Regions from separate parts of the Erwinia sp. 2186 genome, predicted to be linked through region 1. Evidence: predicted binding sites of a transcription regulator. Region 1 holds the regulator's gene; each other region holds the start of a gene.
The links. Region 1 encodes CRP, which controls carbon source genes, mostly activating them, when cyclic AMP is high. Its sites were predicted from a motif close to ATGTGANNNNNNTCACAT; they were not measured.

Region 1 (4,215 bases):
TCAGCGTATCCAGTAAACGCGGCAGCAGGAAGTCTGCGCCGTTAAGCGAGAGCAGCTGCAACGAATACACGGCGGTGACCGTAAAGCCAATCATCGCAAAGCCGTAGAATTTACGGATAAACAGGTAGCTGATAAGGGTGATGGCTAACATCACCAGCAGCACGATGGATTCGGGTGCCTGCAGGCGCAAGGTCACCGCGGCAATCACCAGCCCGGCCAGCGTGCCCAGCGCACGGTGCTGGATGCGGACGCGGGTTGCGCTGTAACCGTTCTGGCTGACAAACATGACCGTCATCAGGATCCAGTAGGGTTTGGGCAGATTAAAGAACAGCGCCAGCGAACTGGCAAAGGTGAGCATCACCGCGAAGCGGGCGGCGGTGCGCAAGGCGGCCGATTTCAGCGACAAATAGCTTCTGATGGCCGGCAGCAGCGGCAGTCGGCGCTGCCGGTCAGCCATCAAATCGCGCTGATAAAGGGGACGCTGGGTACGCAGCACCCGACCAATGCGGCTGAAGTGGTAATAGCAGAAGGTGCCCACCGGGTTATCCGGATTCTGCCGTGAGATCTTCTCCAGCGCCTGAAGCTGCTTATCCATGGTGAAGCGCTCGGGCAGCTTGTGGTAGAGGATATCGTCGGCCAGTTCACGCAGCCTGGCAGCGATGGTCTGCGCGTTCCAGCGGATCACCGCTTCGGCATGGCTTTGCTCCACCAGCTTTTGTACTTCTTCCGGCTGATGCAGGCTGACGGAGATGTGCTCCTGCAAATCCAGCGCGATTTGAAACGCGCGGGTCAGCCGCTTGTGGTGATTGTTGTTGGTGGCTGACAGCATATGCATCTGCTGATAGCAGGTGGTGATCAGGTCGACCGCTTTTTGCTGGCGCGCCAGCAGCGGAGGCAGGGCTTTCTCCGGATCGGTGAGTTTGGTCAGCAGGGTGTATTTCGCTTCGCAGTAACCCGCCAGCTCGCGATAGAGCAGGCTTAAGGTTTCCCGCAGCGGCTGCTCTTTCCACAGCCAGAACCAGACCCAGTTGAACACGCCGTACCAGATGGTGCCGAGCACGTAGAGCATCGGCGGTTCCCACACCGGCATGCGTCCTGCCAGGCTAAGGGTGAAGATTGCGGCTATCAGCGAGCCGGGCAGCAGGCGGCCATGCAGCGGGCTGATTTCACCGGTGACGCCCAGCAGCATCGCCATCGAAAACAGGATCACGGGCAGGGGAACGTGGTGACCGGCAAGATACTGGATCAGGAAACTGCTGAAGGCGAACAGGCTTCCGCCAACGATCAGGCGTTTGAAAAAGCGCTTATGAGGAGTATCAAGGCCAGCGAGGTTGCAACAGGCAGGGACTAAGGAAAACAGCAACCCTTTTTGCAAGTCGCCCAGTAGCCATCCCATCGCTACCGGTAAACAGAGCACCAGCGTCTGGCGCAATGCGTAGTTGATCTCCGGGTGATAAATCAGTCGACGCCACATCACTCCACACCAAATAAAAAGGCGCAACACCAGGTGTTGCGCCGTGGATCAGAGCCGATTAGCGAGTGCCGTAGACAACGATAGTTTTACCGTGTGCCGAGATCAGGTTCTGATCTTCCAGCATCTTCAAAATGCGTCCCACTGTTTCACGAGAACAGCCAACGATTTGCCCAATTTCCTGGCGGGTGATCTTGATCTGCATCCCATCCGGGTGCGTCATGGCGTCCGGTTGTTTTGCCAGGTTCAGCAAGGTCTGCGCGATGCGACCCGTCACATCGAGGAAAGCTAAATTGCCCACTTTCTCAGAAGTGACCTGCAAGCGATTCGCCATCTGTGCAGACAGGCGCATCAGAATGTCAGGGTTAACCTGGATCAGCTGACGGAATTTTTTGTAAGAGATTTCAGCCACTTCACAGGCTGTCTTCGCGCGTACCCACGCGCTACGCTCCTGACCTTCTTCAAACAGGCCAAGCTCGCCAATAAAGTCGCCCTGATTGAGGTAAGACAGGATCATCTCTTTGCCTTCTTCATCCTTGATAAGCACCGCTACTGAACCTTTGACGATATAGTAGAGGGTTTCTGCCTTTTCACCCTGATGAATCAGCGTGCTCTTGGATGGATACTTATGAATATGGCAATGAGACAGGAACCATTCAAGTGTCGGGTCTGTTTGCGGTTTGCCGAGAACCATTCGCTGTTATCCTCTGTTGTAATCGTGCCTAAATACAGGGGCAGAGTTCCCTGCCAGGCGTTGAAATAGTCAAGCGTTTCCCATCAGGAAATTTATTCGGGCCTCTGTTAAAAGCCTGGCTCGTTATGCGATTCGTTTCGTCGTGCCTGTAGAGTACTGACGAAAATATTACAGCTTTGTTTGTAGCACAGCTTTCAACGAGTGTCTTGTGTTGTCTCGCTTCAGCATAGTGCGAAAATTGCCGCATTGCCGTTTTTCTGCCTAAAGCGTAATCTGGCGATAACTGAATGAATTAGAGGAAATTGTTATGCAGGCTCGAGTCAAGTGGGTTGAAGGGTTAACGTTTTTGGGAGAATCCTCATCCGGGCATCAGGTTCTGATGGACGGAAATGCGGGCGATAAAGCCCCGAGCCCGATGGAGATGGTGTTGATGGCCGCGGGCGGATGCAGCGCAATCGACGTGGTTTCCATTCTGCAGAAGGGCCGCCACGACGTAAAGGATTGCGAAGTGAAGCTCAGCTCCGAACGCCGTGAAGAGGCCCCGCGCCTGTTCACCCACATCAATCTGCACTTTATCGTCACCGGCGTGGCCTTAGGCGATAAAGCGGTGTCGCGTGCCGTCGATCTCTCCGCGGAGAAATATTGCTCGGTGGCACTGATGCTGGGCAAGGGCGTGGAAATCACCCACAGCTATGAAGTGATTGAGTTACCGGCGTAAGTCATCCCATCAAAGCCCTAAGCCCCGTGCCCGCGGGGCTTACTCTATTTTCTTACCCTGGATCAGACGCTTCACCAGCGGCCCCATAATCAGCTCCATCGCCAGCCCCATCTTGCCGCCCGGCACCACCAGCGTATTAATGTGCGAGATAAAGGATCCCTGCAGCATCGACAGCAAATACGGGAAGTCGATATCTTCCAGCGCCTGGAAATGGATCACCACAAAGCTTTCATCCAGCGACGGGATACCGCGCGCCGCGAACGGGTTAGAGGTATCCACCGTCGGCACACGCTGGAAGTTAATGTGCGTGCGGGAGAACTGCGGCGTAATAAAGTTGATGTAATCCTCCATGGATCGCACCACCGAATCCATCACCGCTTCGCGTGAGTGGCCGCGTTCGCTGGTATCGCGCACCAGTTTCTGGATCCACTCCAGGTTCACGATCGGTACCACGCCAACCAGCAAATCAACCTGCTGCGAGACATTGTTCTGCGGCGTCACCACGCCGCCATGCAGCCCTTCATAAAACAGCACGTCGGTCGGTTCCGGCAGGGGTTGCCACGGCGTAAAGGTTCCCGGAACCTGATTCCAGGGGACCGCTTCATCATAGGTGTGCAGATATTTGCGGGATTTGCCGCTGCCTGACCGGCCATATTCCGCGAAGGTCTGTTCGAGCAGGGCGAAGTCATTGGCTTCCGGGCCGAAATAGCTGATATGGCGGCCCATATCGCGCGCTTTACGGATCGCCATATCCATTTCAGGACGGGTATAACGGTGAAAGCTGTCGCCTTCGACTTCGGCGGCATGCAGATTCAGCTGCTGGAAAATTTTTCTGAAGGCCAGGCTGGTGGTGGTGGTTCCCGCCCCGCTGGAGCCGGTGACGGCAATAACCGGATGTTTGGCTGACATGCGCATACCTCCCTGAGTAAAGTCACATCGATCACGCATTGGTACCATGTTTCGCGCACGGGTGTCATCTTTGCCACTCTCTGATGCCAAAAAAGCAACGCTGCGCCGCATTTTTGCTGCTTCAATTCGGCCACGAATATCCGCAGACTGACAAAAATGATGCAGGAGAAGGTGCCAGATGAATATGCCGTCGTCACGCTGGTGGTGGGATCTTTCCACCCGAGAATTCAGTGAGCTGGACATGGATAAAGTGATCGCGGTGCTGCCGATTGGCGCCGTCGAGCAGCATGGTCCGCACCTGCCGGTCCGGGTGGATGCCGCCATCAACGCGGGCATTATTGCGCGCGCGGTCGAGTTAATGCCGGCGGATTTGCCGGTACTGATCCTCCCGGCGCTGCCGGTGGGGAAATCCGATGAGCACCT
Region 2 (4,215 bases), 1.2 Mb from region 1:
TGACTGGCCTTTAGCATTTCTGGCTTTACACATTCTGCCGCAAAAAACGGCAAACAGTTACCGTCCATCCAGGGTATCCTCCGGTCTTCAACTCCCTCAGAGGATCTCACCATTGGGCAAGCGCATCCCTATAACCCTCGGCAATATTGAGCCGCTGGCGTTAACCCCTTTTCGTCCGGGCAAACTGGCCCTGGTCTGCGAAGGCGGCGGGCAGCGCGGGATCTTTACTGCCGGCGTGCTGGATGAATTCCAGCGGGCAAAATTCAACCCCTTTGATTTGATGCTGGGCACCTCTGCCGGGGCGCAGAATCTCTCTGCCTATGTCTGCGGCCAGCCGGGCTATGCCCGCAGAGTGATCACCCGTTACACCACCAGTAAACTGTTTTTCGATCCGTTGCGCTTTGTGCGCGGCGGGCACCTGATCGATCTCGACTGGCTGGTGGATGTCACCTCTCAGGAATTCCCGCTGGCGATAGAAGCCGGTGAGAAGATGTTCTCCGCAGGCCGCGAATTCTATATGTGCGCCTGCCGCAGCGACGATTACTCGCCGGGCTATTTTGCTCCGACCGCCGCCAACTGGATGAATATCATCAAGGCCTCCAGCGCCATTCCGGGTCTGTATCGTCCCGGCGTGGATATGGACGGCATCAGCTATCTCGATGGTGGGATCAGCGATGCCATTCCGGTGCGTGAAGCGGCGCGTCGCGGGGCCGATACTATCGTGGTGATCCGCACCGTTCCTTCGCAGATGACCTATACGCCACAGTGGCTAAAGCGCATTGAGCGCTGGCTGAGCGACAGTGCGCTGCAGCCGTTGGTCAATATCATGCATCTGCATGAAGACAGCTACCGCGAGACGCAGGACTTTATTGACAATCCGCCGGGTAATCTGCGGATTATTGAGATCTTCCCGCCGCATGCGCTCGCCAGCATGGCGCTGGGCAGTCGCGTGGCCTCGCTGAATCAGGATTATCATCTGGGACGCCGCTGCGGCCGCTATTTCCTCGCCACTGTGGGGCAATGGTTGCAGGAGAATGAGACGCTGCTGAGTACCAAACCGGTGGTGCCACCTGCGCCGGTGGCCAACGAACCGGTGCGGGATGGCGTGATTCTCGATCCACTGGCGGGCAACGATGCCGATTACGATAAGGGTTCGCTGGCATGACACCCACGTTTATCGATACCCATTGTCACTTCGATTTTGCGCCGTTTTCTGGCAACGAAGAAGAGAGCCTGCGTCTGGCGGCAGCGGCAGGGGTGGAGAAAATCATTGTGGTCGGCGTGTCGGCTGACCGCTTCGCAGGCGTAATGGCGCTGGCAGAGCAATGGCCACCGCTATATGCCGCGTTGGGCACCCATCCGATGGCTATCGCACAGCATGATGATTCACATCTGGACCAGCTGGAAGCGGTGCTGAAACAGCGGCCGAAAAAGCTGGTGGCGATCGGCGAGATCGGCCTCGATCTGTTTATCGACAATCCCCAGTTTGATAAGCAGGAGCGGGTGCTGGATGCGCAAATCCGGCTGGCAAAGCAGTACGATCTGCCGGTGATCCTGCACTCCCGCCGCACCCACGATAAGTTAGCCCTGCATCTGCGACGCCTCGATCTTCCTCGCCGTGGCGTGGTGCACGGCTTCGCCGGCAGCGAACAGCAGGCGCTGGCCTTTATCCGCGCCGGCTATGCCATCGGTGTGGGCGGCACCATTACCTATGAACGCGCCAGCAAAACCCGCAATACCATCGCACGGCTGCCGCTGACCTCGCTGCTGCTGGAAACCGACGCGCCGGATATGCCGCTGCAGGGCTTTCAGGGTCAGGCCAATCGCCCCGAGCGGGTAAAGAACGTCTGGCAAAGCCTGTGCGAACTGCGGGAAGAATCCCCGCAGGAAATAGCCGAAACCCTTCTTGAGAACACCCGCACTCTTTTTCAGCTCTGACTGGCTAAACTCTTAAAGTCCCCTGCGAGACGGTGCGCCTTTGGCCTGCCGGGTCTACTGTCATCTGCATCTGCTACACTGAACGATGAATGTTATAATTATAACATTTTCTGATGATGTCAGCTAAAATCAGGCTCTGTTGCGCAACAATGGCCGTATCGGGCAGGTTAACAGGCTATTTATGTGATATTAATCACATTGCATGTACAATGCTTGCAACAGTAATTCCCTGTTCGTGAATTTCATCACGGAAGTGGCTCAGCCTTTTCCGTTATTATTTTAACATCACAGCCCTTCGCGGGCTCAGGCGGAAGGAATTCTTGCCCGGCATCCGGGAAGCCGCCTTATACCTTGTCTGGAGAACAGAATGACTGACGTAACCGCAGCGGCCGTACGTGCCCTGAAACTGATGGATCTGACCACGCTGAATGATGACGACACCGATGCGAAAGTGATCGCGCTGTGCCATCAGGCAAAATCCCCGGCGGGCAATACCGCGGCGATCTGCATCTATCCGCGCTTTATCCCGATTGCCCGTAAAACGCTGCGCGAGCAGGGCACGCCGGATATCCGCATTGCCACCGTCACCAACTTCCCGCACGGCAACGACGACAAAGAAATTGCTCTGGCAGAAACCCACGCGGCGATCGCCTACGGGGCTGACGAAGTCGACGTGGTGTTCCCTTACCGCGCGCTGATGGCCGGTAACGAAGAGATTGGCTACGAGATCGTGAGCGCCTGTAAAGAAGCCTGCGCCGAAGCCGACGTGCTGCTGAAGGTGATTATCGAAACCGGCGAGCTGAAGGATGCGGCACTGATCCGTAAAGCCTCTGAAATTGCCATCGAAGCGGGCGCTGACTTTATCAAAACCTCCACCGGTAAAGTGCCGGTCAATGCCACCCCGGAAGTGGCAAAAATCATGCTGCAAGTGATTGCTGACAAAGGCGTTAAGCACCAGGTGGGCTTCAAGCCGGCTGGCGGCGTGCGTACCGCGGACGATGCGGCAATTTACCTGAAGCTGGCCGATGACATTCTCGGCAGCGACTGGGCCGATGCCCGTCACTTCCGTTTTGGCGCGTCCAGCCTGTTAGCCAGCCTGCTGGAAACGGCGGGTCATGCTGGAGCCAAGAGCGACTCCGCTTACTAGTCTGACTGGCGACCCCGCCAACCTAAGCCGCAAGGGCGAAAATCATTTCGCCCTCATTACCGCAACCACCAGGGGGCAACGTGTTCCTGCCACAAGAAATTATCCGTAAAAAAAGAGATGGCCAGCCGCTGACGGAAGAAGAGATCCGCTTCTTTATCAATGGCGTGCGTGATAACACCGTGTCTGAAGGGCAAATTGCCGCGCTGGCGATGACCATTTATTTCCACGATATGACGCTGCAGGAGCGGGTCGCGCTGACCATGGCGATGCGCGACTCCGGCTCGGTACTCAACTGGAAGGCGCTGAATCTTAACGGCCCGATCGTGGACAAGCACTCAACCGGCGGCGTGGGCGATGTGACCTCGCTGATGCTCGGCCCGATGGTAGCGGCATGCGGTGGCTATGTGCCGATGATTTCTGGCCGTGGCCTCGGCCACACGGGCGGGACGCTGGACAAGCTGGAAGCCATTCCGGGCTTTGATATCTTCCCTGATGACGAGACGTTCCGTCGTATCATCAAAGACGTCGGCGTGGCGATTATCGGCCAGACCAACTCGCTGGCGCCTGCGGATAAACGTTTCTACGCCACCCGCGACATCACCGCGACCGTCGATTCGATTCCGCTGATCACTGCCTCGATCCTCGCCAAAAAACTGGCGGAAGGTCTGGATGCGCTGGTGATGGACGTTAAAGTCGGCTCCGGGGCCTTTATGCCGACCTTCGAACAGTCCGAGCTGCTGGCCCAGTCGATTGTTGGCGTGGCGAACGGCGCGGGCTGTAAAACCACCGCGCTGTTAACCGATATGAATCAGGTGCTGGCGTCAAGTGCCGGTAATGCGCTGGAAGTGCGTGAAGCCGTGCGCTTCCTGACCGGCGAATACCGCAATCCACGCCTGCTGGAAGTGACGCTGGCTTTGAGTGCGGAAATGCTGGTGTCCGGTGGGCTTGCGGCCAATACCGACGAAGCCACCGGCAAACTGCAGGCGGTGCTGGATAACGGCAAGGCAGCAGAAATCTTTGCGCGCATGGTCGCGGCGCAAAAAGGCCCGACAGACTTTATCGAGCAGATGGATAAATATTTACCGGCGCCGATGCTCAGCAAGGCGGTGTATGCCGACAAACCGGGCATC
Region 3 (4,215 bases), 2.0 Mb from region 1:
CACCATTTTATGCCATTATGGCAATCGGACTGCTGATTACCGCAGTTGCGCTGTTCAAGAATAAAAAGATTGCCTTAACCATTTACGCCATCCTGATGTGGATTGTTCTGGCGTGGATGATTTTTGAAGTCGGCTTCGACAAATGGCAGTGGATCCCTCGCGGCGATCTGATCGGCCTGATCGGTGTCTGGCTGGCCTTACCCTGGGTGGTTCGTCCGCTGTCGAAAGCACAGAACCCTGCAAACCCTGCCAAATTCCATCCTTTCCTGGGCACCACCGTTATCATCATGATCGCCATTGTGATTGGCCTGATGTTTTACGATCCGTATCCAAAGGAAGGGAACATCACCAACCAGCGTGCGCCAGCTGAGACCGACGTGGCAGGCAACGACTGGGCCGCTTACGGCGGAACCAACAACGGTGCGCGTTTCTCTAACCTGAAGCAGATCACCACTGACAACGTCAGCAATCTGGAAGTGGCCTGGACCTACCACACCGGCGACCTGCGTGATGCGAAAGATGCGTCAGAGTACACGTTCGAAGCCACGCCGCTGAAGGTGAACAACAGCATCTACTTCTGTACGCCACATAATGAAGTGCATGCACTGAACCCGGAAACGGGTGCGCTGAAGTGGAAATATGAGCCAACCAAAGATCGCTCATATCTGCAGCAGCATCAGACCTGTCGTGGCGTGAGCTACTACGAAGCGCCAGAAGCGGCGGCGACCAATGCCGTGCAGCCTGCCGCCGTGGCTAACTCTCCAGCCGTATGCCGTAAGCGTATCTTCAATGCCGCGAACGATGCCAAACTGCTGGCGCTGGATGCCGATACCGGCAAGCTGTGTGCTGATTTTGGTAACAACGGTGTGGTCGATCTGCGTGCCAACATGGGCGAAATCCGTCCGCATGCGCTGATGCAAACCGCCGCACCGCTGGTTGCCGGTAATCTGGTGATTGTGGGTGGTTCCGTGATGGATAACGGCTTCAACGCCGGCAACCCATCGGGCGTTATTCGCGCCTATGACGTGATCACCGGTCGTCTGGTGTGGAACTTCGATCCGGCTAATCCGGAAAACACCCAGCCGATTGCTGCGGGCCAGACCTATCCGCAGGATACGCCGGTTGCCTGGGCCACGCTGAGTGCTGACATTAAGAATGGCCTGGTGTATGTGCCGTTCGGTAATGCGTCCCCGGATGAACTGGGTATTGAGCGTGATGCCAACAGCAACACCGAGAAATTCCGTGACACGCTGGTGGCACTGGATCTGAAAACGGGCCAGTTCAAATGGCGCTTCCAGTCCTCTAAACACGACCTGTGGGACCGTGATAATCCCTCCCAGCCGTCGCTGGTAGACATCGATTATCAGGGCAAAAAACAGCCGGTGGTTATCCTGCCAACCAAGACCGGTAACCTGTTTGTGCTGAACCGTCTGACCGGCGAAGCGGTATACCCAATCAATCAGGTGGATGTGTCGACCAAAGGGATTGCCGGTGAGAAGTATTCACCGACTCAGCCAGTGTCTGCGCTGAACTTCCTGCCCGATCCAATCAATGAGAAATCCATGTGGGGCCTGACGCCGTTCGATCAGATGGCGTGCCGCATCGACTTCAAATCTCTGCGTTATGATGGCAACCCATGGACACCGGCAACGGAAGGCGGCTCGATCATCTTCCCTGGCAACATTGGCGTCTTCAACTGGGGTTCTGTCACCGTGGATCCGCAGCGTCAGATCCTGATTGCCTCTCCAGTGCGTCTTGCGTACAAGTACAACCTGATCAAACGCACGCCAGAAACGGCCACTCAGCGTCTGTTCACCAAAGACGGCACGCCTTACTGGAACGAGAACTTCGACGGCGATTACGCGATCCATATCCAGCAGCTCTCTTCCAGCCTGGGTATTCCGTGTATCGCGCCACCGTGGGGCCGTATGGTCGGCGTGGATCTGAAAACCGGTAAAACCGAGTGGCTGCGCCGCGTGGGTACCACCAAAAACCTGAAAACCAGCTTCCTGCCGGGTCGTTTCCCAATTGGTTTCCCAATGGGCATGGTTGCACACGGTGGCCCACTGACCACCGCAGGTGATTTGGTGTTCCACGGTGCAACGGCGGATAACTTCTTCCGTGCGTATGACATCAGCACCGGTAAACTGCTGTGGGAAACCGAGCTGCCAGCCGGTGGCCAGGCCACACCGTCAACCTATATGGGCGCGGATAATAAGCAGTACGTGGTGATTGCCGCAGGTGGACATGGTTCACTGGGCACGAAAGAGGGTGATGCGGTTGTCGCATACCGTCTGAAGTAATACACTGAGGGCGGAACGCTAGTTCCGCCCTGATTTACCGCTCCGCCTGATGACTTTTTCCGGTCAACAATTCCCGCCTTATCCAGAATTCATATCTTAAAAATGAGATATTGGTCACACTTTTATTGAATAAAATTCAAATCGACCTACACTATTGCGCTTTCGGACGTCTTTCTTTCATCCAGGAGCTGCACGCTATGTCTGATTTGTTAGCCGTTTCGCGCAAGGTTGCCTGGTCCAGGGTTTTGACTCTGGCAGTTGCCGCCTTCGTGTTCAACACCACCGAATATATCCCTGTTGGTTTGCTCTCTGACATTGGCAGCAGTTTTGGCCTGGCGTCGTCGCAGGCCGGCATAATGATGACCGTCTACGCCTGGATAGTGGCGTTGATGTCGCTGCCGCTGATGCTGGCAACCAGTCAGGTGAATCGCCGCACGCTGCTGATCGTGCTGTTTATCCTGTTCGCCGGCAGCCATTTGCTGTCGTTTTTTGCCTGGAATTTTGACGTGCTGCTGATTAGCCGCGCGGGCGTGGCGCTGGCACATGCCTTGTTCTGGTCGATCACCGCGTCGCTGGCGGTGCGACTGGCACCGGCCGGTAAACGGGCCCAGGCGCTAAGCCTGCTGGCGATGGCCACCGCGTTAGCGTCGGTGCTGGGTTTGCCGTTGGGGCGCGTGATCGGCCAGTTTGCCGGCTGGCGTTATACCTTCCTGATCATCGGTGCCGCCGCGTTGGTACTGTTGTGGATGATTATCCGCGTGATGCCGTCAGTGAAGTCTGAGCAAGGTGGCTCGGTGAAAAACCTGCCGACGCTGCTGCGCCGTCCGGCATTGATGAGCCTGTACGCGGTGACGGTGGCGATTGTCACCGCCCATTTCACCGCCTTTACCTATATCGAATCCTTTGTGGTGCAGGTGGCCGGTTTCACCGAAGGATTTGCCACGCTGCTGCTGTTCCTGATTGGCATCGCCGGTATTGCCGGCAGCGTCATATTCAGCCGGATGGGCGATCAGCGTCCTGCGCAGATGCTGACGGTGTCGATTGGGGTGATTTCGGTCTGCCTGCTGATCCTGCTGGCGGTATCGGTCAGCGAATATGGCACCATTGCGGTCTCGATGCTGTGGGGCATGGCCTTTATGATCGTCGGCATGAGCCTGCAAATGAAGGTGCTGACGCTGGCACCGGATGCCACCGATGTGGCGATGGCGCTGTACTCCGGTATCGTCAATATTGGTATCGGTGCGGGGGCATTGCTGGGGAACAAGGTGAGCATGGATCTGAGCGTGTCATCGGTTGGCTACATTGCCGCCATTCCGGCCATCGCCGCGCTGATAGGGTCGGTGGCGATGTTCCGCAAATGGCCATCACGAACCGTCGAGACCGGCCAGCAGATGGGCGCGAAGTCGGAAGCCTGATACTCAGCCGCTGAAGAATAAAAACCACTCCTGACTGGAGTGGTTTTTTTATGCGCGAAGCCTTATACCTTCACCACCTTAAGCAAATGATCGGCCAGCCGCAGGCTTAACGCCGCGCCGGTCAGCGTCGGGTTCATGCAGGAGGCCGATGGCATCACGCTGGTACCGGCGATAAACAGGTTAGAGTGGTCGTGGGTCTGGCAGTTGCTGTCGACCACCGAGGTTTTGGCATCGTTGCCCATAATGGTGGTGCCCATAATGTGCTGGCGATCCTGATAGCCGGTATCGATTTTTGACACGTCGGCATTCAGCAGACGGGCAAAATTATCGAAATCTTTCAACCCTTCGGCTTTGCCGGCATGCCAGTAATCGGTGACGCTGTAGTAAATCTCCGGCAGCGGCAGGCCAATTGCATCCTTTTTGGTTTTGCTGGGCACAATGCGGTTTTCGGCCAGCGGCAGCGTTTCAAAATCGATGGCAAAGTTAAGCGACCGCGC
Region 4 (4,215 bases), 2.5 Mb from region 1:
TGGCAATGGCAGTAATCTGCGGGGTGATTATCTCGGCGCTGGTCTTTGCCTGGCAGCATGCGCGCATCACCATTATCGCGCAGTCGGAAAAAGAGGGTGAGAAAACCTACCGTCTGGAAGGGCCGCTGTTCTTTGGTTCCACCGCCAGTTTCCAGGAACTGTTTAATCCGCAACAGGATGCCGACAGTGTGGTGATCGATTTCGCCCGCACCCGGGTGATGGATTCCAGCGGCGTCGAGGCGATCGACAAGCTGACCGCGCGCTACCTTGAAGCCGGCAAGAGCCTGCGTCTGCGCCATCTGAGCGAAGATTGCATCAGCCTGTTGCGCCAGGCCGGGCCATTCTGCAGCCATGAACTGGACGATCCGGATTATAAAGTTACCAGTAATGATGCCTGAGTCATGAAGGGATTGCCGGGCCAACCGGCAATCTTAAAAATTCCAATACGGTCAAAAAATCCTGACCATCAGGAAAGGTTGAGAACGATAAAAATTGTTGCCAGAGGTGACTAAACAGTAAAGCTGCCGCTGGACCTGCCGATAACGTTAAAAATCGTCGTATTGATTCGCTGTTTTACAGAATAAGCATCTATGTTTTATCTGTACGACGATTTTTAGCATTGGCAGGACGCCTGAACATTGGCATGAAGGCATGATACATAATTACAACTGTGTTCCTATCCACACGCTGAACGGTGAACTGATCGCACTGGATCTGACGCCGGGCGAAATGGACATTGATTCGGGTACTCCGCTGGTCGATCAGCTCGATCCGGAAACCCTTTTGCTTAATCAATTGCTCACCATTGAGCATTACGCTGACTATTTCCAACAACACGGCTTGCTGTGCTGCCTGACAATCAACTTCCAACTGGCCAAAGTGGTCAGCCAGTCGGCGTTTATCCAGCAGATCCTCAGCCATTTGCCCTTTATCCGTCTGAAACTGTCAGAGGATTTCCCGAACCTGCACGATGGTCCGAACAATCCGCTGCTGCGCACGCTGATCGAACAGCTCAACATCCTGTGGCTGGATGATTTAGGGGCAGGGGACGCGAACCTGAATGCGCTGCAGTCGAAAATGTTCGAAGCGGTGAAGTTGGATCGGCAGTTCTTTCTCGATAACGTCACCAAACCCTGGTTCAGCATCCTGATCGCCAATATCCGCCAGTACACCAACCGGGTGATTGTCGAAGGGGTTCAGAGTGAAATTCAACTGGGGAAACTGGCCGAAAGCAAAATCTGGGGCGTTCAGGGCTACTTCTTACCGATGGTGGCGCTGAAAGAATTGGGCAAAGCCGACCAGTAATCTTTCGTTTAACCTGTATGTTCACCGAGCGGGTAACGATCTCAGCCTTTGACCTGTGTGTTCACCGAACGGGTAACTATCTCAATTGCTACAGGGTGGTGCCACAGGGCGCGTTAGCCGGGTGTATGCCGCAGGGATGCGGCATCCAAGCCCCCAGGGATGGGTTCACGGCGTCCCGGATAACGCGCCCTGTGGTAACGCCGAGCCACTGCACCGGTTTTGACCTTAAAATCACCGAGCCACCAAACCCGGTTTTGACCTTAAGATCACCGAGCCGCCGACCCGGTTTTGACCTTCAACCGAAGAAATTACTCAGCCTTATAACTGTGCAACCGGTTCATCGCCTTTAAGCGATCTTCCTTCAACCACACCTCAGTACAGCGCGCGGCTTCATCAATGGCATTATCAATCAACGACTGCTCGGCTGATTGCGGCTTGCCTAACACAAATCCCACCACCTTGTTGCGATCGCCCGGATGACCAATGCCAATCCGTAAACGGTGGAAGTTTAGATTGTTGCCCAGCTTGCTGATGATATCCTTCAAGCCATTGTGACCGCCGTGACCGCCACCCTGCTTGAACTTCGCCACGCCCGGCGGCAAATCCAACTCATCATGCGCTACCAGAATCTCTTCCGGCGTAATCCGGTAAAAGGTCGCCATCGCGGCCACCGCTTTACCGCTTAAATTCATAAAGGTCGTCGGAACCAGTAAACGGACATCTTCGCCGCCAATATTCAAACGCGCGGTGTAACCGTAAAACTTACTCTCTTCTTTTAACGCTTGATTGTGACGCTGTGCCAATAAATCGACGTACCAGGCACCGGCATTATGGCGGGTGGCGGCGTACTCTGCGCCGGGATTGGCAAGGCCCACAATCAGTTTAATGCTGCTCACTTGTCTGTTTTCCTGAAGAGTGCGGTGAAGAAGGGGTCTAGTGTACTTTGCCCGGCTGAAAACGCAAAATCCCCCACCAAAACGTGACACACTCCGCAATAGTTCACTGGCGTTATAATGCATTTTCTATAAGAAATCAGTCGCTTGTGCGTAAAGAATTGTCAAACTTTTAGCAACAAATGTGATCTGTCCCGCACCAACTTAAACATCTATTGCATAAACTTATGACATCCGGGCACAGGACAACGCCCTTATCTGGAAACTGGAGGGGAATGATGAAACGTAAACATGCCAATTTGACCGGTAATTCATTAATGGTGTTTGGGCTGGTGGTGATGGTTGCTGGAGTCGGTTACTCCGTGCTTAATCAGCTGCCGCAACTGCAATTGCCCCAGTTTATGGTTCACGGCGCAATCTTCAGCATCTTTATCGGCGCATTGCTCTGGCTGGTCGGCGCGCGCATCAGCGGACGTGAAAAAGTCGCGGACCGCTACTACTGGGTGCGTCACTACGATAAACGCTGCCGTCGCAGCACCGATGGGCATAGCCACCATTAATCCCGTTAAAAACGCCTCTGTTCAGAGGCGTTTTCATCCCTTATCCCGCCACGCCTGACAGCGCATTCGCCTCGGTTGCCACAAAACGCGTCACCCGATTTCGCCCCAATGCCTTTGCCTGATACAAAGCTTCATCAGCGGCGACCATTAACGTTGGTATCTGATGGTAGGCACCCTGCGCGGTGGCGACACCGATACTCACCGTGTAATTCACCCCTTCCGGATGGGAATGCTCGACCGTCTGACGGATCTTCTCGGCAATCCGCAAGGCATCGCGCTCGCTGGCCACCAGAATCGCCGCAAACTCTTCGCCGCCTAATCGCGCAAAATGACTCTGCGCCGGCAGTGATTGCTGCACCTGTCGGCAAAAATCAATCAGCACCAGATCGCCCTGATTGTGACCAAAGCGGTCATTGATGCTCTTAAAATGGTCCAAATCGAACAGCATAATTGTCAGCGGCTGCGCCGTTTTATCGCACCGGCGAGCCAACGCTTCGCCCTGCTCAAACAACGCGCGACGGTTCCAGACGCCGGTCAGGGGATCGAGCAACGAGGCGTTCTTATACTTGATCTGCGTGCGCTCATTGACCATCGCCAACATGGTAAAGGTCAGCCCGATCACCATCATGATCGACTCCAGAATGACGTAAACCGAAAAGGTCGAACCGCCAATCGCGCCATGAAACGGGCTGGGAATGCCGCCATCCACCACCGCGCGCGTCAGATGGAACACCAGATGGATCCACAACAACAGCTGGGCCGGCCAGTAGGTCACCGGCAAGGTGGCCCGCGAACGGTGCAACTCAATAATCATCCAGCCGGTGTAAATCACACACAGCAGACAGACGGCCAGAATGCGCATCGGCATCGAGTGGTAAAACGTCGACCACTGACACAACGCCAGCCACACCAATGGCCCGGTCAGCCATAACCAGCCGCTGCGCGCGCCGCGAAACGCCCGAAACGACATCACCAGCAGACTGTAGGCCAGCATCACCAGCAGATTACCCACGCCGACCGGCAGAAAAAGACTGCCGTTACTGCGCAAACTGCTCAGGAACACCGCAATGATGGTGATCACCAGCGCCAGGCACTGAAAGCCCAATACGCGATTATATTGTGAGCCTTTCCATGCAAACACCATGATGATGCTGAGAAAAAACAGCACATAGAGCTCGCAAACAAACAGGGTATAGACGTCCAGCGTCATCTTAGGATTATTCCTGGTGGAATCATTCAGGCAAAATATCATTAATAAATAGCGGCCAAAAGAGCTGGCTGGCGGGAATGATAAAAAGAGTTGCGAGAGAGGACAATAAGGACTAAAGGGCGGTACAGAAGGGCTGAGAACAGAGGCAATCGCCGGGGAAGGCTGGAGGCGGACCCTTAGATTGTTACGGAAGTGATAAAACAGGTTAACGAATTTGGAATAATTGGCCGGGAAAAAAGAGGGACGG

Region 2: the regulator CRP is predicted to act here: its motif matches at 2,120-2,137, upstream of deoC (deoxyribose-phosphate aldolase).
Region 3: the regulator CRP is predicted to act here: its motif matches at 2,406-2,423, upstream of ACXKZG_RS11250 (sugar transporter).
Region 4: the regulator CRP is predicted to act here: its motif matches at 2,381-2,398, upstream of pth (aminoacyl-tRNA hydrolase).

What each region holds. Positions count from the first base shown of each region.
Region 1 covers NZ_CM173824.1:424,479-428,693, forward strand. Annotated here, with positions in the region: gene ACXKZG_RS01895 (YccS/YhfK family putative transporter) at 1-1,474, opposite strand, end outside; gene crp (cAMP-activated global transcriptional regulator CRP) at 1,533-2,165, opposite strand; gene ACXKZG_RS01905 (OsmC family protein) at 2,473-2,883, shown strand; gene ACXKZG_RS01910 (phosphoribulokinase) at 2,923-3,792, opposite strand; gene ACXKZG_RS01915 (creatininase family protein) at 3,971-4,215, shown strand, end outside.
Region 2 covers NZ_CM173824.1:4,124,093-4,128,307, reverse strand. Annotated here, with positions in the region: gene ACXKZG_RS19255 (patatin-like phospholipase family protein) at 113-1,165, shown strand; gene ACXKZG_RS19250 (TatD family hydrolase) at 1,162-1,938, shown strand; gene deoC (deoxyribose-phosphate aldolase) at 2,306-3,085, shown strand; gene deoA (thymidine phosphorylase) at 3,166-4,215, shown strand, end outside.
Region 3 covers NZ_CM173824.1:2,423,231-2,427,445, forward strand. Annotated here, with positions in the region: gene ACXKZG_RS11245 (membrane-bound PQQ-dependent dehydrogenase, glucose/quinate/shikimate family) at 1-2,303, shown strand, start outside; gene ACXKZG_RS11250 (sugar transporter) at 2,501-3,718, shown strand; gene ACXKZG_RS11255 (GMC family oxidoreductase) at 3,781-4,215, opposite strand, start outside.
Region 4 covers NZ_CM173824.1:2,875,777-2,879,991, reverse strand. Annotated here, with positions in the region: gene ACXKZG_RS13295 (SulP family inorganic anion transporter) at 1-398, shown strand, start outside; gene ACXKZG_RS13290 (EAL domain-containing protein) at 652-1,305, shown strand; gene pth (aminoacyl-tRNA hydrolase) at 1,614-2,201, opposite strand; gene ychH (stress-induced protein YchH) at 2,477-2,758, shown strand; gene ACXKZG_RS13275 (GGDEF domain-containing protein) at 2,799-3,968, opposite strand.